One region of the Luteimonas sp. gir genome, then DNA from elsewhere that is predicted to be linked to it. Evidence: predicted binding sites of a transcription regulator. Region 1 holds the regulator's gene; each other region holds the start of a gene.

Region 1 (7,545 bases):
TCGCGTGCCTCGAGCACGAAATCGGCGGCGATGTCGGGCGAGAACTGCATCGCTCAGAGTCCCAGGCGCGAGAGCAGGTCGTCGGCGTCGTCCTGGCCGACGGTGCCGGTGTCGAGCCCGGCAACGGCCGGGCCGACGGCCCGCAGACGGTCCTGTTCGCCGTCGGCGGGCGGCAGCCCGAGGGCGCCGAAGCCTTCGTGCACGCCGCGCACGATGCCGGCGACGCGGCGGATGATCTGCCCGCCCAGGTCCTGGTGGCTCTGCGCCAGCGCCATCTCGCGCAGGTTCTCGCGCAGCGCGTCGATGGTCGCGGTCTGCGCGGCGTCCAGCGTGCCGGCGCGCAACTGGGCGACGTGCGCGCGGCTGTCCTCGATCAGATCGAGCGTGCGGTGGGTGGCCTGCTCGGTCATCGTCACCACGTGGTCGAGGCGGGCGCAGGCATCGTCGAGCCCACCTTGCGCGGGTGCGGCCGGCAGCGTGTCGAGCGCCTGCGCCAGTTCGCGCGCCAGCCGGCCCAGGCCGTCGACCAGGGTGCGTGCGCGGGCGGCGGCGAGTGCGTCGACCTGCCGACGCCAGCCGGCCTCGTCGCCGCGTTCGAGCGCTTCGAGCGCGTCGTGCAGCAGCCCTGCGAGCTGGCTGCGGTCGGTGGTCACCGCGACGGTGGCGGTCACGCCGCGCCTCCCAGGCGCTCGAAGATCTTGCCAAGCTTCTCCGACAGCGTCTGCGCGGTGAACGGCTTGATGATGTAGCCGTTCACGCCGCTCTGCGCCGCCTCGATGATCTGCTCGCGCTTGGCCTCGGCGGTGACCATCATCACCGGCAGCGCGCGGAACTTGGGGTCGGCGCGGATCGCGCGCAGCAACTCGATGCCGGTCATGCCGGGCATGTTCCAGTCGGTGATGACCAGGTCGACCGCATCCTGGCGCAGCACGGCCATCGCGCTGTTGCCGTCCTCGGCTTCGACGGTGTTGTTGAAGCCCAGGTCCGACAACAGATTCTTGACGATGCGGCGCATCGTCGAGAAGTCGTCGACCACGAGGATACGGATGTTCTTGTTCAAAGCGGGCTCCACGGGTGGGGCATCAGTCGGCGTTGCCGATGCCGGTATCTGCGAGTTCGAAGGCGGACAGGCGGCCGCGCAGGCGCACCACGGCCTGGCCGTGGATCTGGCATACGCGCGATTCGCTCACGCCCAGTACCGCGCCGATCTCCTTGAGGTTGAGTTCCTGTTCGTAGTACAGCGACAGCACCAGCTGTTCGCGCTCGGGCAGCAGGGTGATCGCCGCGGCCAGTTCCCGGCCGAACTCGCTGCGTACCAGGTGTTCCTGCGGCGTCGGTCCGCCGTCGCGGTTGGCCGGCTCGACCTCGCCGTGGTCCTCGACGTGCGAGTCCAGGCTCAGCACCTGGCCGCGGGCGGCGTCTTCGAGCAGACGTTGATAGTCGGCCAGCGGCATCTGCAACTTGGCCGCGACCTCCTGGGCGCTGGCGGCGCGGCCGCTGGCCTGCTCGATCTCGCGGATTGCGGCGGCGGCTTCGCGTGCACGGCGATGGACCGAGCGCGGCACCCAGTCGCCGCGGCGGATCTCGTCGATCATCGCGCCGCGGATGCGGATCGAGGCATAGGTCTCGAACGAGGCGCCCTGTTCGGCGTCGTAGCTGCGCGAGGCCTCGAGCAGGCCGATCATGCCGGCCTGGATCAGGTCGTCGATCTCGACGCTGGCCGGCAGCCGCGCAGCGATGTGATGGGCGATGCGGCGCACCAATTCGGCATGCACCACGACCGGATCCGGCGCGCTGGCGCGCTGGACCGCCTGGTACTGGCGGGCGGCGGCGTTCATGCGGCCGCTCCCTGGCGCAGCAGGCGATCGACGAAGAATTCGACGTGGCCACGCGGCGCGGTCGGCGCCTGCCAGCGCGCGACGCGACGTGCGATCTCCACCAGCGCTTGCGACGACGGGCTGCCCGGGTAGGCGCGCACCACCGCCTGCTGGCGCTGGACCGCGGCGCGCAGCCACTCGCATTGCGGCACTGCGCCCAGGTAGTTCAGCGAGACGTCGCCGATGAAGCGCTCACACACGCGCACCAGCTTGTCGTACAGCGCGCGGCCCTCCTGCGGGCTGCGTACCATATTGGCGACGACCTGGATCCGGTCCAGGCCGCGCTCGCGCGCAAGCACCTTGATCAGTGCATACGCATCGGTGAGTGAGGCCGGCTCGTCGCAGACCACGACCACTGCGTCCTGCGCGGCCTGGCAGAAGGTCAGCACCGAGTCGGTGATGCCGGCGGCGGTATCGACCACCAGCACATCGAGCTCGCGCTCAAGCTCGTTGAAGACGTTGACCAGGCCGGCATGCTCGATCGGACGCAGCTCGGCCATGTGCCGGCGGCCGGAGGCGGCGGGCACGATCAGCACGCCCGCCGGGCCCTCGATGATCGCCTCGTCGAGCGTGCAGCGCCCGGCCACGAGGTCGGCCAGCGTGAAGCGCGGCGACAGGCCCAGCAGCACATCCAGATTGGCCAGGCCCAGGTCCGCGTCGAGCAGCATCGTGCGCTGACCCATGCCGGCCAGTGCGATGGCGAGGTTGGCCGACACGTTGGTCTTGCCGACGCCGCCCTTGCCGCCGGTGACGGCGAGGGTGCGGACGGGCGCGAACGGGGCGGGGGCGGGCAGGTCAGGCGACGGCATGGTGGGACTTCTGGGCGTCGGGGTCGTGGAGATCGTGCGTGGGGACGATCGGCTTATCGGCATCGCGGCGGAGATCTTCAAGCCGCAATGCCAGATGGGCGGCATTGGCGCGATGCAGGTCGTCGGGAATGCGCTGGCCGTCGGCGATCCAGGTCAGCGGCAGGGCGTGATCGACGGCGACCGACAGCACGCTGCCCAGCCGCCCGGTCTCGTCGAGCTTGGTCAGCACCGCGCCCTGCGGGCGGGCACCCTCGAAGCGGCGGACGACTTCGTCGAGGTCGGCGAAATGGGTGTTGGCGGGCAGCACGAGCAGGGTGCGGATCTGACGCGCGGCGCGCAGCCAGTGCAGTTGGCCGGCCAGGGCGCGGTCGCGCTGACTGAGCCCGGCGGTGTCGACCAGCACCAGCCGGTAGTCGCGCAGGCGCTGCAGCAACTGGACCAGCCCGGTCTCGCTGTCGGCCTCGTGCACCGCGATGCCGAGCTGCCGGCCGTAGCTGTGCAGTTGTTCGCGGCCGCCCACGCGCACGGTGTCGGTGGTCACCAGTGCCACGTCGCGGGCCTGGTGGCGGGCGACGTACCGTGCGGCGAGCTTGGCGATGGTCGTGGTCTTGCCGGCGCCGGTCGGGCCGACCAGCGCGATGACCCCGGCCTCCTCCAGCGGGTCGATCGGGCAGATCGGCAGGCGCTTGGACAGCAAGGCCAGCATCAGGCCGCGGACGCGGTGGGCCGGGGTGTCGGCCGGCACCTGCAAGGCGATGTCGCGGGTGATGCCGGCATCGAAGCCGTAGTCTTCCATCAGTTCCATGACCTGGCCGCGGGCCGGGGACCCGCGCAGGCGCTCGTCGGTCAGGCGCGCCATCTCGCGCTCGATCATCTGCCGCATCTGCGCCAGTTCCTCGCGCATCTGCGCCAGCTCGCCGTCGCTGCTCGGCGCCGGCGGTGCGGGCACGGCGACGAGGGCGGGCGGCGTGGCGACCGGGGCCGGCGGCATCGAGGTATGCGCGATGGGCGCGGCCACATCCGGCGCGGGCGCGGGCGGTTCGGGCGGCGCCTGCGACGGAATTCCGTCGTCTTCGGCGGCCCATGTCGCCGCGGCGGAGCGACGGCGCCCGAGCAGCTCGGCAAACGACGGAAATCCGGCGCCGGCGTCCGCGAGCTCGGCGTGCAGGGCCTCGGTGATCGCTGCGGGCGGCGGGTCGGCGACTGCCGCATGGACCACCGCCTGTGGCGGCGCAGCCGCCTCGGCCGGTGCCAAGGCACGCAGCCAGCGTTCGGCGGGCGAGTCGTCGCGGGCGTCGGCGGCCTGCGCCTGCGGCGGCTCGGCAGGCGAGGCGGCCGGTGCCTCGCGCCGCTGGGCCTCGTCGAGGGCGCGCTGGACCACGCTTTCGTCGTAGTTGCTGGCCGCGACAATCTCCACGCCCTCGTCGGTGCGGCGATTGGACAGGATCACGGCATCGGGCCCGTGCGCGGCCCGCACCATCTGCAGGGCGCTGCGCATGTCGGCGGCGACGAAACGGCGGATGTTCATGGGCGGCGGCCGGAGATGAGGAATGGGGCATGCGGCCTGGCGCAGGCGAGGGCACTGCGCCGGTCGGGGCGGCCTTGGGGGGCGCTGGGGTGTCGTGCGTGCATCGTGCGTTCTCCGTGGCGGGGCCCTGCGTTCACCAGTCCCCAGTCCCTACAACAAAGTCCCGCGCTTCAACTGATCGTCCCCAGCAACTTGAGCCGCTTGTCTTCGGGGACTTCGGTGTAGGCCAGCACCGACAGGGTCGGGACGCTGTGCCGGACCAGACGCGCGAGCGCGGCGCGGACCTGGCCGGGGACCAGCACCACTGCCGGTTCGTTCCTGGCCTCCTGCTGGCCGGCGCAATCGGCCAGGCTCTGCTGCAGACGTTCGGCCAGGCCCGGCTCCAGCGCAGCGCCGGTCCCTTGCGCGGAATCCTGCAAGACCCGTTCCAGCGCGGGCGCCAGCGTGTAGACCGGCAACTCGGGCGCCGGGCCGGCGATCTCCTGGACGATGAAGCGGCCCAGCGCGGTGCGGACCGCGGCGGTGAGTTGACCGGGGTCCTGGGTGTGCGCGGCGTGCTCGACCAGTGCCTCGGCGATGCGGCGCAGCTGCCGGACGGGAATACGCTCGACCAGCAGGTTCTGCAGCACCCGGACCACCACCGCCAGCGGCAGCGCCTTGGGTGTGAGGTCCTCGGCGAGCTTGGGCGCGCTGCGCGCCAGGGTCGCCAGCAACTGCTGGACTTCCTCGTGCCCGAGCAGTTCGGGCGCCTGTTCGCGGACCAGGTGCGAGAGGTGGGTCGCGACCACGGTCGCCGGATCGACCACGGTGTAACCCGCGGCTTCGGCCTGGGCGCGCTGGATCGGCAGGATCCACAGTGCGTCGAGCCCGAACGCCGGGTCCTTGCCCGGAATGCCCTCGATCGGCTGCAGCGCGCCGCCTGGGTCGAGCGCCAGCAGGCGGTCGGGATGCACCTCGGCGGTCGCCACCGGCACGCCGTGGACAAGCAGCCGGTAGGCGGTGGGCGACAGTTCGAGGTTGTCGCGGATGTGCACCGGCGGAATCAGAAAGCCGATGTCCTGAGTGAGCTTGCGACGCACGGCCTTGATCCGCGCCATCAGCTCGCCGCCTTGGGCCTTGTCCACCAACGGAATCAGCCGATAACCGACCTCCAGGCCGAGCGGATCGACCGGGCGCAGGTCGTCCCAGCCGAGCTCCGCATTGGCGGCCTGCTCGGGCGCGGGCAGTGCGGCGTCCGGCGCGGCTGCGGCGCGTTCGGCCGCCAGGCTGCGCTTGCGCATCGTCCAGGCGCCGTAGCCGACCAGCGCGGCCAAGGTCAGGAAGGCGAGGTTCGGCATGCCGGGCACCAGCCCGACCACCAGCAGAATGACCGCCGCGATCGACAACGCCCGGTACTGGCCGAACACCTGCCCGGTCACCGCGCCGCCCATGTCCTGGGCCCGCGAAGCGCGGGTGACCAAGAGCGCGACCGCCGAGGACACCAGCAGCGACGGTAACTGCGACACCAGGCCGTCGCCGATCGACAGCAGGGTGTAGGTCGCCGCCGCGTCTCCGAACGGCATGCCGTGCTGGAGCATGCCGATCACCAGGCCGCCGATGATCGTCACGAACAGGATCAGGATGCCGGCGATCGCATCGCCGCGGATGAACTTGCTGGCGCCGTCCATCGCGCCGTAGAAATCGGCTTCCTGGCGGACTTCCTCGCGCCGGGCCTTGGCGTCCTCGCGGGTCAACAGGCCGGCATTGAGGTCGGCGTCGATCGCCATCTGCTTGCCGGGCATCGCATCGAGGATGAAGCGCGCGGTGACTTCCGAGACCCGGCCCGCACCCTTGGTGATGACCATGAAGTTGATGATGGTCAGGATCGCGAACGCGACGATGCCGACCGCGAAGTTGCCGCCGACGACGAACTCGCCGAACGACTCGATCACGTTGCCGGCTGCGCCCGGGCCGTTCTGACCGTGCAGCAGGATCACGCGCGTGGAGGCCACGTTCAGCGCCAGGCGCAGCATCGTGGTCATCAGCAGCACGATCGGGAAGATGCTGAAGTCCAGCGGGCGCTGCACGTAGACCACCGCCAGCAGCACCACCAGCGAGATCGCGATGTTGAAGCTGAAGAGCACGTCGAGCGCGAACGGCGGCAGCGGCACCACGACCATCGCCAGCAGCGCCAGCACCAGCAACGGCGCGCCCAGTCCATGGCGCAGCATGTCGAACAGGCGCTTGGGGCCGGACTGCATCACCGCGCTCACGGCTGCGCCCCCCGGCCGGTCGCGTCCTCATCGACTTCGACCGCCGACAGTTCGGGGTAGGGCTGGCCCGGCGCCCAACTGCGCAGCTGGTACACGTAGGACAGCACCTGGGCGACGGCGGCGTAGAGCTTCACGGGGATTTCCTGACCGATCTGCGCCTCCCGATACAAGACGCGTGCCAGCGGCGGCGCGGCGACCAGCGCAATGCGGTGCTGCTCGCCGACGGCGCGGATGCGCAGCGCCATTTCGTCCACGCCCTTGGCGATCACCTTCGGCGCGCGCATCGCCTCGCCCTCGTACTTGAGCGCGACTGCGTAATGCGTGGGATTGACCACGATCACGTCGGCACCGGGCAAGTCTTCCATCATCCGCCGCTGCGACATCTGCTGCTGCATCTGGCGGATGCGGCCCTTGACCTCCGGCCGGCCCTCGCTTTCCTTCATCTCCTCGCGCAGTTCCTGCCGCGTCATCTTGAGCTTCCGGCGCCAGTTCCATTTCTGGTACGGCGCATCGAGCAAGGCCAGCAGCAGCAAGGCCGCGGAGGTTGCCATCAGCATCCACAGCGCGAAGCCGAGGCCGGCGCCGGCGGCGGCCTCGAGTGGTTGGTCGAGCATGCTGCGCAGGCGATGCAGACCGGGCCACAGGAACAGCGCGGCCGCGGTGCCGACCAGGGCCACGCGCAACAGCGATTTGAGCAGTTCGGCCGCGCCCTCGGGGCCATAGATGCGCTTGAGGCCGGCCAGCGGGTTGAGCTTTTTCAGATCGGGCACCAGCCCCTTGGTCGAGGCGTTGAATCCACCCATCAGCGCCGGTGCGACCAGACAGGCGAGCAGCAGCACCAGCAGCAGCGGCGCCAGCAGCCACAGGAAGCCGAGCATCAGCTGACCGGCATGGCCGAACAGCATCTGCGGCGATTCGAGCATCGCCAGGTCCGGGGTCAGCGCCGCACGCATCCAGTCGAGTGCGCGCGCCGACAGGCCGCCGCCGGTGACCAGCAGCATGCACACGCCCGCGCCGAACACCGCCACGGTCGACAGTTCGCGCGAGCGCGGGACGTTGCCCTTCTCGCGTGCGTCGCG
Region 2 (5,935 bases), on a different contig from region 1:
GCTCGCGGATGATGCGCAGCGGATCGTTGCCGCTCATGAACATCGACGGCGCCGGCGTGAATCCGATCTGCCAGCCGGTCGGCTCGGCGGTGGGGTCGGCCGCAGGCGTGGCCGGCGCGGCGGCCGCGACCGGTGCGGGTGCGGCAGTACCGGCGAGCACGGCCTCGAGCCTGGCCTGCACGGCGATCGCGGCGGCCGGGTCGGCGGGCTGGCCGGTTTCGGCTTCGGCCAGCAGTGCGCGCAGGACGTCGACCGAGGCCAGCATCGCGTCCGTCGCGGCGGCATCGACGCTGCGCTTGCCGGCGCGCAGTTCGTCGAGCAGCGTCTCGAGCACGTGGGTCAGTGCGGCAACCGCATCGAATCCGAATGTCGCGGCGCCGCCCTTGATCGAGTGCGCGGCGCGGAAGATCGAGTTCACCAGCTCCGGGTCCTGGTCGCCCTGCTCGAGTTGCAGCAGGCCGGCTTCCATCGCTTCCAGGCCTTCCCGGCTTTCCTCGAAGAAAGTGGCGTGGAAGCGCTGCATGTCCATGTTCATGGGGTGACCTGGATTCGGAGGCGGAAGGCGGGCGTCAGCCCAGGACTTTCTGGACGGTGGCGACGAGCTGGTCGGGGTTGAACGGCTTGACCAGCCAGCCGGTCGCGCCCGCGGCCTTGCCTTCGGCCTTCTTGTCGGACGCCGACTCGGTGGTGAGCATCAGCATCGGGACGAATTTGTAATCGGGCAGGCCGCGCAGGGCGCGGATCAGGGCGATGCCGTCCATGTTGGGCATGTTGACGTCGGTCACCACGGCGTTGAACCGCTGGCCCTGGGCGCGCCCCAGCGCGACCTGGCCATCTTCGGCTTCTTCGACCGAGAAGCCGGCCGAGGTCAGGGCGAAGGAGACCATCTGGCGCATCGAGGCCGAGTCGTCCACTACCAGAATGCGTGCGCTCATGCGGCGTTCTCCACTGTGCTTGCGTTCGAATGGGTGCGAGGGGGGCTGGGCAGTCCCAGCGTGTGGCCGATCCCCAGCAGGCGGATGGCGTCGAGCAGGGCGGCGCTGCTGTCGTGCAGTGCGGTGGTCCGGCCCGAGGCGCTGCGGCTGGCGAAGAACGCGCACAGCACCTGGAGGCCGGCGGTGTGCACGCGTCGCACTTGGGCGCCGTCCAGCAGCACGTCCTGGTCGTGGGCCAGGTGGGGCTCGAGCCGTGCCTTGAGTGCGGCGCTGGTCTCGATGCCGAGATCCTCGCCCAGGTCCACGGTGGTCATCGCGTCTCCGCAAAGTCGGGGGTACGACGGGTTAGCGGCAGGGATGCGGCGAGCTTTAGGGTGGGCTTTTTGCGTGCGGCGATGAGGGGTGACTTCGAATGGGCATCGGCCTGCCGGCCGGAAGCCGCTTCCCCCTCGGCAGGACATCCTGTCCTGACTCGGGCGCGCGCCATCCATGGCGCGCTTGGCGCGGCCACCGGCCGTCAGTCCGCTGCCTCGTGCGTTTGCATTCCGCCTTCGGGTCGGTGCAACGCCGCATGCTGGGGGCACGCTGCTAGAAGCGCGGTGATTTCGTTGGAGACCTGTCTCGCTGAGCGTATCCGTCGCCGAACGCGAGGCTCAACGAGCGGTATAGAGCGGCATTGGCAGCAGTCGCGAGGGGTCGAGCAGCAGCGTGACCGTGCCGACGAGGCGCACGATGCCGAACCGGGGTCAGGGTGCAATTTCGCAACGCGAGAACTGAACTCTGACCTTGGTCTTGCAAACAGGCGACTTCTCCTCGAACCGAAGTCGGGCTGCCAATGTTCGCGGCAGCGGACTGACGGTCGGTGGCCGCGTCGAGCGCGCCACGGATGGCGCGCGCCCGAGTCAAGGCAGGATGCCTTGCCGAGGGAAGAGCGGCTTCCGGCCGGCAGGCCGCTTTCCATCCGAAGTGAGCAAGCGCGTCTGGATGGACGCGTGAGGTTCAGCGGGCGGTGTAGAGCGGCATCGACAGCAGTCGGGAGGCGTCGAGCAGCAGCATGACCGCGCCGCCGAGGCGCGCGATGCCTCGGATGCGGTGGTCGCCGACCGGGGCGAGGCGAGAGGTGTGGGCGCCTTCGATCTGGGCGTCGGAGACCACGGCCACGTCCTCGACCGTGGACACGCGCAGGCCGAGGGTGTCGCCATGTTCTTCAAGCACGACGATCCGCGTCGCCGGCGTGTCCTCGACCGCGGTGTCGCCCAACTGCAGCCCCAGATCGATCACCGGCACGACTTGGCCGCGCAGATTCATCAGGCCGGCCAGGCACGGTGAGGCGCCGCGTACCGGCAGCAGCGGGGCGGGCAGCACGACCTCGCGGATCTTCAGCAGTTCCAGGCCGTAAATCTGACTGCCGCAGCGTAGCCGCAGCCAGCGGGCCTGACGCTCGCCGCTGCGGCGCGGTGGTGGAATGTCGGCGCGGGCCGCGGCGCTGGCGACCCGCGGTGCGGCTGGCGCAGGGGCTGGCGTCGCGGGGGGCGCCGGCTGCGCGCGCACCGCAGGCGCGGGTGCAGGCGGGCGTGGCCGCGTCGCGGGGGGAGCTGGCGGGGGCGGCGCGGTCTGTGCTGGTGCCGGCGTCGGGCCCGGTGGGGCGGTCACGGGCGTGGCGGCGACCGCGGGAGGCGGCGCGGGTGCGGCGGCTGCCGGCGCCGACGTCGGCGCCGCCGACAGCAGCACGCCGAGGTAGTCGTCGACGACCTCGGCGGCGTTCATGCGGCGTGCTCCAGCGCCTGATCTTCGGCCAGCAGCCAATCGAGCGCGCGGCCGTAGGCCGAGAAGGCGCGGCCCGGCGGATGGCCGTTGACCACCTGCTGGGCGAGCGCGTCGGCGTTGCTGAGCTGGGTGTCGACCGGGACCGCCTCGTCCCAGATCTTGCCCGCGTACTCGTCCTGCAACTGCGCCAGGGTCTCGCGCCCGATGCGGGTGCGGCGGTCGTACATGGTCGGCACGACCGAGACCGGCAACGGGCGCTGCCGGGAGCGTTCGACCATTTCGGCGGTGCGCACCATGCCGGCCAGGCCGTAGAGCGCCAGCGGTTCGCATTGCGTGGGCACGATCACCCGGTCGGCGGCCGCCAGGGCGTTGACCATCAACAGGCCGAGCGTGGGCGGGCAGTCGAGCAGGATTGCATCGTGGCCGCCGGTGTGTCGGGTGATCGCCTGCGACAGCGCCAGGCCGAGGCCGGGCTGGGTCGCGCTGCGGCGCTCGAGTGTCGCCAACGCAGTCTGCGCGCAGACGTAGTCCAGGCCTTCGGTCGGCGAGGCGCGCATCAGCGCGGCCAGGCTCGAGGGCGGGGTGGCGAACAGGTCGGCCACGCCGGCAGGCGGTGGGTCGGTCGGGATGCCGAACGCACGGGTGAGCGAGGCATGCGGGTCGAGATCGACCAGCAGCACGCGCAGTCCGCGCGCGACCATCGCACGGCCGAGGGCCAGCGTGGTCGTGGTCTTGCCGACGCCGCCTTTCTGGTTGGCGATCGCCCAGACGCGCATCAGGTCTCTCCTCGGGGATGGGGGGGCAGGGAATCGGGGGCGTGGTCAGTGGCGACCGCGGGAATGGCATCGATCGCCACCGGCTGCGAAGGCGCCGGCCCGCCGATCGGCTGGCCCTGGGTCGACTCGGGCTCGGCCAGCACCATCAGCACCACGCGCCGGTTGGCGTTGCGGCCGGCCTCGCTGGCGTTGTCGGCCTTGGGCCGCTGTTCGCCGTAGCCGACCATCACCAGCCGCTCGGGCGCCAGGCCCTCGCGCACGAACAGGTGCACCACGCTGGCCGCGCGCGCGGCCGACAATTCCCAGTTCGACGGGAACTGCGCGGTGCGGATCGGGCGGTCGTCGGTGTAGCCCTCGATCCGGATCGGATTGGGCAGCCCGCGCAGCACTGCGGCCAGTCGACCGAGCAGCGATTGCGCGCCGAAGTCGAGCGTCGCCGAGCCGCTGGGAAACAGGATGTCGCTGTTGATCTCGACCTCCAGCCAGAGGTCGGCGCGGCGCACGGTGATCAGCCGCGCATGCACCATTTCCGACAGCGCGTCCTCAAGCTGCAGCGCGATGCGCGCCAGTTGCTGGCGCGAGGCGGCACGCGCCGCGCCGTCGGCGCCGTCGTCGATGCGGTCGCTGCGCATCTTCGATTCGAGCATCGGCTGCAGCGGCGAGTCGAGCACCGGCGACGAACTTCCCGGACCGCGCCGCGCGCCGCCGGGAATCGGCACCGGCGCCTTGAGGCTGGCATCGCGGTAGACATTGTCGCCGACTTGGATCGGGTCGATCGTCCGCGGCGTGCCGCTGAAGGCATTCGCCAGCGAACTGGCCATCACCCGGTACTTGCCCTCGTTGAGCGAGGACACCGCGTACATGACGACGAAGAACGCCAACAGCAGCGTCATCAGGTCGGCGTAGGGAATCGCCCAGGCCTCGTGGTTGGCGTGTTCTTCGTGGTGGACGCGTCGTGCCATCGTCGCCGGCTCAGTGCAGGAAGCCGGCCAGACGGGCCTCGATGTTGCGCGGATTCTCGCCTTGGGCGATCGCGATCAGGCCCTCGATCGCCAGTTCGCGCTCGCCGCTGCGGCGGCCGATCACGCTCTTGAGCTTGGAGGCGACGGGCAGGAAGAACAGATTGGCCGAGGCGATGCCGTAGATGGTGGCCGTGAACGCCGCGGCGATGCCGTGGCCGAGCTTGGACGGATCGGCCAGGTTCTTCATCACTGCGATCAGTCCGAGCACCGCGCCGACGATGCCGAGCGTGGGCGCGTAGATGCCCATGCTCTCGAACACTTTCGCCGCGGCCAGGTCCTGCTGTTCCTCGCCGTGCAGTTCGATCTCGAGCATGTGCCGGATGGCCTCCGGTTCGACACCATCAACCAGCATCTGCAGGCCTTTGCGCAGGAACGGGTCGCTCTGCGACTCGACATAGGCTTCCAGGCCCAGCAGGCCCTGCTTGCGCGAGACGTTGCTCCACTCCAGCAGTTGCGCAATCAGTGCGCCGCGGTCGGCGGTCGGCGGTCGGATCGTCCAGCGCAGGATGCGCATCGCGCGCTTGAACACGCTCGGCGGGGTGTGCAGCAGGATCGAGGCGAGCGTGCCGACGATCACGATCACGAAGGCAGCCGGCGACCACAGCGCGCCGAGCCCGGCACCCTTGAGGATGCTGCCACCCACCAGGGCGGCGAGGGCGAGCACGAGTCCGACGACGCTGAAAAGGTCCATGATCGCGATATCGGCGTCGGGCGCGGCGACTTGAGCCGTGCCCCGAGGGCTCAGGGGCCGCGCAGCGCGTCCACGTCGAGGATCAGTGCAAGCCGTCCATCGCCGATCAGGGTCGCGCCGGCATAGCCGGGCAGGCCGCGCAACGCGCGCGGCAGTGGCTTGATGACCACCTCTTCGCGCCCGCGCACTTCGTCGACCACCAGGCCGAAGCGACTGTCGCCCCGCTGCAGCACCACGATGGTCAGCAACGCGGTATCGAGCGCCGGCCGGTCGAGCCAGTGCCGCAGGTCGAGCAGCGAGAGCGTATGCGAGCGGCGGTCGAGCGCGGCGCGGCCATCGAACCAGTTGACCGTGCGTGCCGGTGCATGCAGCACTTCCTGCACCCGCGCCAGCGGCAAGGCGTAGGCATCGCCTGCGGCATGGACCAGCAGGGTCGGCAGGATCGCCAGCGTCAGCGGCACGCGCAGCGTGAAGCGGCTGCCGCGACCGAGTTCGGATTGCACCTGGATCTGCCCGCCGAGCTCGCGGATCCGTGACTGCACCACGTCCATGCCGACGCCGCGGCCGGAGATGTCGCTGACCTCGGTGCGCGTCGACAGGCCGGCCAGGAAGATCAGATGCAGACATTCCTCGGCGTTCAGACGTGCGGCCGATTCGGCGTCGATCAGGCCCTTCTCGCGCGCCTTGGCGCGCAGCCGCTCGGGGTCGATGCCGGCGCCGTCGTCCTGGACCTCGATGCCGACG
Region 3 (7,545 bases), on a different contig from region 1:
CCCGGATGCGGTCTGCAATCCGGGCGCGGGGCTTACTTGATGGTGGCGAGCTTGATGTCGCTGGGCGAGCTGACTGCGATCTCGGCGCGGCTGGCGTCGCGCTGGATGGTGCCCACGACGCACACATCGCGGCCTTCCAGCTCCTCGGGCGAGGGACGGAACCGGTCACGCTGCTCGTTGGGGATGCGCGCCGAGAAGGTGTGGCGCGGGAACGCGCCGCCCATGTACAGGAAGGTCGGCTGGCCTTCGGTGTTCTCCGCATAGCGGGTCTTTTCGACCTTGCCGCAGACCATGCCGCTCTTGCCGACGAAGCGCACGGCCTGTTCGGGACGGATGGCCTCCTGGGCGAAGGCGGTCGAGGCGCCCCCGACCAGCAGCAGCGCGGCCAGCAGGGAAGACGTCTTGCAGTGGATGGTCATGGTCTGCTCCTTGATCGATGGACGGCAGGCGCGAAAGCGCCTGTGTCCGCCTCTATCGGCCGTGTGCGGCCGGGCCTTGAGTGAAAGCTGTGTGACGGCGGTCCCAGATCGGGGATCACGCTGCCTGGGGAACCGCCAGTTCGGCGCTGTCGAGCAGGGTCTCGATGTCGAGCAGGATCAGCATGCGGTCGTCGAACGTGCCGATGCCGGAGATGCAGCGGGTGTCGATCGCCGCACCGAACTCGGGCGTCGGGCGGATCTGCTCGGCAGAAAGCGGCACCACGTCCGACACACCGTCGACGACGATCCCCACGACACGGTCCTCGACATTGAGCACGATCATCACCGTGAAACTGTCATAGCGCGCCTGCGCCAGGCGCAGCTTCAGGCGCAGGTCGATCACCGGCACGATCGTGCCGCGCAGGTTGATCACGCCTTTGATGTAGTCCGGCGCGTCGGGCAGGCGGGTGACTGCGTCGTAGCCTCGGATCTCCTGCACCTTGAGGATGTCGACGCCGTAGTGCTCGTCGCCCAGGGTGAAGGTGAGGTACTCGCCGGCGTTCTGGGGATCTGGACTGCTCATCGGTGCGCTCCTGCAGGCATGCCGCGCTCGCGCGCGTGTCGGGTGTCCCGTGCGACATCGGCCGCGCGGCGGGCAACTTTAGGCGCCGGCGCTACACGGCGCGGCGGAGCCGGGCGTTGCGCTGGCGCTCGATCTGGAAGATGGACTGCAGGATGCGCCGCTGCGCGGCCGGTGCCAGCGCGACGAAGCGGCAGCCCGCACGCCAGCGCACCCGCGGGCCGGTCTGCTCGCAGAAGCGGTGCGCGACAGTGACGGCCACCGGAATCGGAGTGGCGTCCGGCAGCTGCAACAGGCAGCGATCGAGCGTGCGCCCGGGTGCGAAACGCGGATCCTCGCCGTCATCCATCGCCACCGCGAGCCCGCCGCCGCTCAGGTCCAGCACCCGCAGGCCGTCGTCCGATGACGCCGCCGGGGTGTCGCCATGCCCCGGGTGCAGCGTCACGCCGGCATCGAGCGGTGGCACGACACGATAAAGATCGCGTCGCTGCAGGCGCAGCAGCGCCTCGGGCCAGGATGCGACGAACGCCTGGCGCCCCTCGTGCAGCATCGGCAATGGCGTCGAGAGTCGGAAACGGATCTGCACCGCGTCGAGCCGGGTATCGCAGACGAGTTGGGTGCAGGTCGCAATCCTGCGATTGAGGGCGTCCTGCCGGCTGGCGTCGAGTACCAGCGTGCCGTCGTCGCCGACCGCGAGCAGTGCGGTCGGGCAAGACAGGTCGCCTGGCATCAGGCTGCCGCTGATCAATGCCTTGGTCTCGACCAGGCTGCGCAGCACCCGGCCCATGTCGGCACTGTCGCGCAGCATGTAGCGCGACAGCGCTTCGTCGTCCAGCGGATGGAGCGGGTCTGCAGGCGCCATCGTCCTTGCCGTCATGCGTGGGGTGGGCCTGGACGATCAGGGCAGCGCGTGGCCTGGGGCCGGCGGGCGGGCCGCGTCCACCACTGCCTGCAGCAACGCGGTGGCGGTATCGACACGGAACACCGCGATCGCATTGGCAAGCCCGGCGGCCTGTTCCTCCATCGCCCGCGCAGCAGCCGAGGCTTCTTCGACCAAGGCCGCGTTCTGCTGGGTGGTCTCGTCCATCTGCACGATGGTCTGGTTGACCTGTTCGATACCCGCCGCCTGCTCCTGCGAGGCGGCGGAGATCTCGGCCATGATGTCGGTCACGCGCTGCACCGAGGCGACCATCTCGGCCATCGTGGTGCCGGCCTGTCCTGCGAGCGCTGCGCCGCTGGCAACCTTGCTGGTGGAGTCCTCGATCAGGCCCTTGATCTCCTTGGCAGCGTTGGCGCTGCGCTGGGCAAGCGTGCGGACCTCGGAGGCGACGACCGCAAAGCCACGACCCTGTTCGCCGGCCCGTGCGGCCTCGACCGCGGCATTGAGCGCCAGGATGTTGGTCTGGAACGCGATGCCGTCGATGACCGAGATGATGTCGGCGATCTTGCGTGACGAGGCCTCGATGTCGGCCATCGTGCACACGACCTGACCGACGACCTCGCCGCCCTGGGAGGCGACGGTGGCCGCGCCCTGGGCGAGCTGATTGGCCTGGCGGGCGTGGTCGGCGTTCTGGCGCACGGTGGAGGTCAGTTCCTCCATCGAGGCGGCGGTTTCTTCCAGATTGGCCGCCTGCTGCTCGGTGCGGCGCGAGAGGTCGTCGTTGCCCGAGGCGATCTCGGTGGAGGCGGTGCCGATCGCAGCCGACGCGTCCTGGATACGGGCGACGATGGCGGTGAGCTGGGCGACGGTGGCATTGGCGTCGTCGCGCATGCGGGCGAACACGCCGTGGAAGTCGCCGTCCATACGCGCGGTCAGGTCGCCGGCGGCGATCGATTGCAGCAGCCGCGAGAGCTCGCTCAGGCTGCGATCGCTGGCCGCCATCATCGCGTTGAGGCTCTGGATCATGCGCCCGAAATCGTCGCGGAACCGGCTCTCGTCGCCGCGGACCGAGAAGTCGCCGGCGGCGGCCGCGGCGGCCAGCCGGTTGATCTCGCCGTTGATCGCCATGAGGCTGGCCTTGGCGGCGTCCATCGCCTCGTGCAGCACCGCGCGGCTGGCAGGCAGGCGGCGCGCGTCGCGCGACAGGTCGCCGTTGGCGTACTCGTTGAGGATCTCGATTGCCTCGACGAATGCGTCCAAGTGCTCGAACATCATGGTGTTGATGCCCGACGCCAGTTCGCCGTAGACGCCCGGGAAGTCGACCGGCATCCGGTGACGCATGTCGTCGCCCGCATGCTGGCGGATCATCTCGCGCGTCTGTTCGGAGAACCGCTCGAGCATGTGCACCATCTCGTCGGTCGAGCGCAGCATCTGGCCGATCTCGTCGCGGCCCTGGTGGCCGGTGCGGATGCTCAGGTCGCCGTGGGCCACGCCGCGGATCGCGTTCACCGCCCGCCCCAGCGGCTCGAGCACCGAGCGGCCGATCAGCCAGCCGATCCCGGCGTTGAGCAGCACCAGCAGGCCGCCGACGACGGTCATGATCGCGGTGAATGTCAGCGCCTGGGACTGGGTATCGTCGAGATAGACGCCGGTGGTCACGACCCAGCCCCACGGCGCATACAACGCCGAGTAGGAGGTCTTGTGCACCGGTTCGTCCTCGCCCGGCTTGGCCCAGACGTAGTCGACGTTGCCGCCGCCGGCGCGCGCGACTTCGACAAAGCGGCTGTAGATGGCCGTGCCATCGGTATCGGTGATCCCGGACACGTCCTTGCCGATCAGGTCCGCGCGCATCGGGTGCATCAGCACGGTGGGGCGTTCGTCGGTGACGAAGAAGTAGTCGACGTCGTTGTCCGAGCGCATCGCCGCCAGCGTGCGCAGGGCGCGGTCCTTGGCCTGCTCAAGGGTCAGCTCGCCATGTTCGGCGCGGCTGGCGTACTCCTCTACGACACCCAGCGCCAGTTTGACCTGCGATGCGACACCGTCCTTGCGGGACTGGTTGAGGTCCACGAATTGGACCCGGGCCGCGACGACGGCCAGCAGGATGATGCCGGTCGCGACGAGCGCGGTCTGGAGCAGGAACTTGCGCTGCATCGAAAGATCGGACAGCGCACGGAGCACGGCGGCGACGGAATTCATGAGGGTGGCAGGAGTGGGCCTGCCACCGGTATCGGCCGCGCTGCGTCGAGATTGAGGCGTGTGTGCCGACAGGCGCGTGCCCGGCCGCCCCGACCCCAGTGCGACGGGGTGGGCCGGCCGGGCCTGGCGATCAGAACTCTGCCCAGTCGGTCTCCAGCACCGCCGCTGGCGCCTTGCGGGTGGGCACAGGGGCAGGGCGCTTGGCGGGCGCGGCAGGCGGCGCTGGGCGGGGGGCGGCCAGAGCGCTCGGCGCCGCCGCGGCGGCAGGTCGGCGGGTGGCTGCGCTGACGTGAGCGGACTCGATATGGAACACCGCGATCGCATCGGCCAGGCCCGCGGCCTGCTCCTCCATCGCCCGCGCGGCGGCCGAGGCTTCTTCGACGAGGGCCGCGTTCTGCTGGGTGGTCTCGTCCATCTGCACGATGGTCTGGTTGACCTGTTCGATACCCGCCGCTTGCTCCTGCGAGGCGGCAGAGATCTCGGCCATGATGTCGGTCACGCGCTGCACCGAGGCGACCATCTCGGCCATCGTGGTGCCGGCCTGTCCTGCGAGCGCGGCGCCGCTGGCGACCTTGCCGGTGGAGTCCTCGATCAGGCCCTTGATCTCCTTGGCGGCATTGGCACTGCGCTGGGCAAGCGTGCGGACCTCGGAGGCCACGACCGCAAAGCCGCGGCCCTGTTCGCCGGCCCGTGCGGCCTCGACCGCGGCGTTGAGCGCGAGGATATTGGTCTGGAACGCGATGCCGTCGATGACCGAGATGATGTCGGCGATCTTGCGCGACGAGGCTTCGATCTCAGCCATGGTGGAGACGACCTGGCCGACGACCTCGCCGCCCTGGGAGGCGACGGTGGCGGCGCCCTGGGCGAGCTGGTTGGCCTGGCGGGCATGGTCGGCGTTCTGGCGGACGGTGGAGGTGAGCTCCTCCATGGAGGCGGCGGTCTCCTCCAGGTTGGCGGCCTGCTGCTCGGTGCGGCGCGAGAGGTCGTCGTTGCCCGAGGCGATCTCGGTGGACGCGGTGCCGATCGCAGCCGACGCGCCCTGGATGCGGGCGACGATGCTGGTGAGTTGGGCGACGGTGGCATTGGCGTCGTCGCGCATGCGGGCGAACACGCCGTGGAAGTCGCCGTCCATGCGCGCGGTGAGGTCACCGGCCGCGATCGACTGCAGCAGCCGCGATAGCTGGTCGAGGTTGCCGTCGGCGGCATCCATCAGCCGGTTGAGGTCCTCGATCATGCCGCGGAAATCGTGCTGGAACCGGGCCGCATCGCCGCGGACGCTGAAGTCGCCGCGTGCGGCCGCGCCGGCCAGCGCCTTGACCTCGGCATTGATCGCGCCGAGGTTGGCCTTCACGGTGGCCATGGTTTCGGTCAGCACCGCCTTCTCGCCCGGGTACTGCTCCAGGTCCGGCGTCAGGTCGCCGATCGCATACTGGCGCATGACCTCGATCAGGTGCATCTTTACTGCGACGTGGGAGCCGACCAGCGCATTGGTCTCACGTACCATCATGCCGTAGTCGCCGGGAAAGGCACTTTCGTCCATGCGATAGCTGATCGCGCCGTCCTCATGCGCACGTGCCATGCCGCGCTGGGCATCGATCACGGCGCGCAGCTGACCCTGCATGCGCTGCATGGCGCCGAGCAATTGCCCGACCTCATCGTTGCGGTCGACGACGATCTGGGTATCCAGGCGACCGTCCGACACGTCGTTGGCGACCTTGACCGCACTGCCGACCGAGCGCGACAGCGTCCGCGAGATCGCGATCGCCATCGCCGCGGCCAGCAGCACGATGATCACGATGCCAGCGATCATCGCCAGCAGGCTGCTGCGGTAGACGGCGTTGGCCTGGGCGATGTCGCTGCTCAAGCGCTGGTCGTTGAACTGGGCCAGGGCGGCCATCGACTCGAACAGGTCGCGGCGCAGCGGACGCGACTTCGCGTCGGATACTGTCTGCGCGGTCTCGCCGTCGCCAACGGCCAGCGCCTGCTCGATCTCACGCCGCGCGGCGAAGTACGCCGCCAGGCGCGCCGTCATCGCGTCGTACAGGCCGCGCTCGTCGTCGACCAGCGGCAGCGCTTCGTACAGGGCGCGCTGCTCGGCAATGATCTTCTCGATCTCAGCCAGGCGCTGATCGTAATCGCGCACCGCATCGGGCTCGTCCAGGCGGCTGAGCTGCGCCAGCTCGTACATCCGGTACTCGCCCAGCTGCGAACGGATCTCGCCCAGGTGCTGCACCGCCGGCATGTCATCGAGGCTGACCTTCTGCAGTTCGGCATTGATGCTGCCCAGCCGGTTCAGAGCGAACCCGCCCAGCCCCGCGGCCAACAGCACGATCAGAGTGAAGGCGACCGCCAGCTTCCGGGCGATCGACAGGTTGTTCAACCATCTCATGGGAGGTCTCCGGATACGACAAAGGACGCGGGCAGGTGTTGGTCAACACCTGGAGCGCGTCCTTCGCCTGACGACTAGCGGCCGGAAACGGAACGACTTGAACGTTGAAACCGATATTTTTTCAAGTGCTGCCGGCGTGATTCACGTCGCGGAAATGAATGTGCAAATGAGGTGAAATCCGGTGATCGCAGGCGATGTGGCGCTGCGGCCGCGAATAGCGGCGCGATCGCACATCGTCGGTGTCACGCCGCCTGCGGCAGACGCAGTGACCGGGCCAGACCGCCGACGTCGACGATCAGCGCCACCCGGCCATCACCCAGGATCGTCGCGCCGGAGATGCCGTCGACGCGGCGATAGTTGTTCTCCAGGTTCTTGACCACGACCTGCTGTTGACCAATCAGTTCGTCGACCTCGAGCGCCAGCTTCTGGCCGTCGCCCTCGACCACGACGACAAGCGGATCGACGCCTTGCGGCTGGCCGTAGCGGTAGTGATCGTTGAGCGAGACCAGCGGCAGATACTCGCCGCGCACGCGCAACACGCGGCCCTCGCCGGCGAGGCTGCGGATGTCCTCGGCTTGGGGCTGCAGGGCTTCGATCACATAGGTCAACGGCAGGATCAGGGTCTCCTCGCCGACCGCCACGCTCATGCCGTCGAGGATGGCGAGGGTCAGCGGCAGGCGGATCACCACGCGGGTGCCGTGACCGGTGCGGCTTTCGAGCTGCACCTCGCCACCAAGTGCCTGGATGTTGCGTCGGACCACGTCCATGCCGACGCCGCGTCCTGACAGGTCGGTGACTGCGTCGGCGGTCGAGAAGCCGGCCTGGAAGATCAGGTCCCAGATCTGCGCGTCGGTCGGCGACTCCGGCACGGCCAGGCCGCGCTCGGCGGCCTTGGCCAGAATGCGTTCGCGGTCCAGGCCGCGGCCGTCGTCGGCGACCTCGATGACGATATGGCCCCCCTGGTGCGAGGCGGCAAGCGTGATCGTGCCGGCTTCGTCCTTGCCCGCGGCGCGGCGCGCGTCGGGCAGCTCCAGGCCGTGGTCGATCGCATTGCGGACCAGGTGCACCAGCGGATCGGCGA

What was found. The regulator FliA, encoded in region 1, starts transcription of late flagellar genes. The targets are predictions, from matches to a motif close to TAAAGTTTNNCNNNCNNNGGCCGATAA.
Region 2: a site for FliA is predicted at 1,281-1,307, ahead of WAF18_RS15175 (STAS domain-containing protein). Genes of this name have one in related genera too.
Region 3: a site for FliA is predicted at 6,539-6,565, ahead of WAF18_RS15160 (methyl-accepting chemotaxis protein). Genes of this name have one in related genera too.

Annotation. Positions count from the first base shown of each region.
Region 1 covers NZ_JBBAXQ010000008.1:154,974-162,518, reverse strand. Annotated here, with positions in the region: partial or broken gene WAF18_RS11935 (Hpt domain-containing protein) at 1-50, opposite strand, end outside; gene WAF18_RS11930 (protein phosphatase CheZ) at 54-671, opposite strand; gene WAF18_RS11925 (chemotaxis response regulator CheY) at 668-1,060, opposite strand; gene WAF18_RS11920 (RNA polymerase sigma factor FliA) at 1,083-1,838, opposite strand; gene WAF18_RS11915 (MinD/ParA family protein) at 1,835-2,686, opposite strand; gene flhF (flagellar biosynthesis protein FlhF) at 2,673-4,214, opposite strand; gene flhA (flagellar biosynthesis protein FlhA) at 4,385-6,454, opposite strand; gene flhB (flagellar biosynthesis protein FlhB) at 6,463-7,545, opposite strand, start outside.
Region 2 covers NZ_JBBAXQ010000013.1:108,755-114,689, forward strand. Annotated here, with positions in the region: gene WAF18_RS15165 (chemotaxis protein CheA) at 1-535, opposite strand, end outside; gene WAF18_RS15170 (response regulator) at 570-935, opposite strand; gene WAF18_RS15175 (STAS domain-containing protein) at 932-1,249, opposite strand; gene WAF18_RS15180 (chemotaxis protein CheW) at 1,935-2,702, opposite strand; gene WAF18_RS15185 (ParA family protein) at 2,699-3,478, opposite strand; gene motD (flagellar motor protein MotD) at 3,478-4,440, opposite strand; gene WAF18_RS15195 (flagellar motor protein) at 4,451-5,191, opposite strand; partial or broken gene WAF18_RS15200 (chemotaxis protein CheA) at 5,242-5,935, opposite strand, start outside.
Region 3 covers NZ_JBBAXQ010000013.1:100,577-108,121, forward strand. Annotated here, with positions in the region: gene WAF18_RS15140 (hypothetical protein) at 33-419, opposite strand; gene WAF18_RS15145 (chemotaxis protein CheW) at 535-1,002, opposite strand; gene WAF18_RS15150 (flagellar regulator YcgR PilZN domain-containing protein) at 1,094-1,861, opposite strand; gene WAF18_RS15155 (methyl-accepting chemotaxis protein) at 1,898-4,075, opposite strand; gene WAF18_RS15160 (methyl-accepting chemotaxis protein) at 4,206-6,464, opposite strand; gene WAF18_RS15165 (chemotaxis protein CheA) at 6,707-7,545, opposite strand, start outside.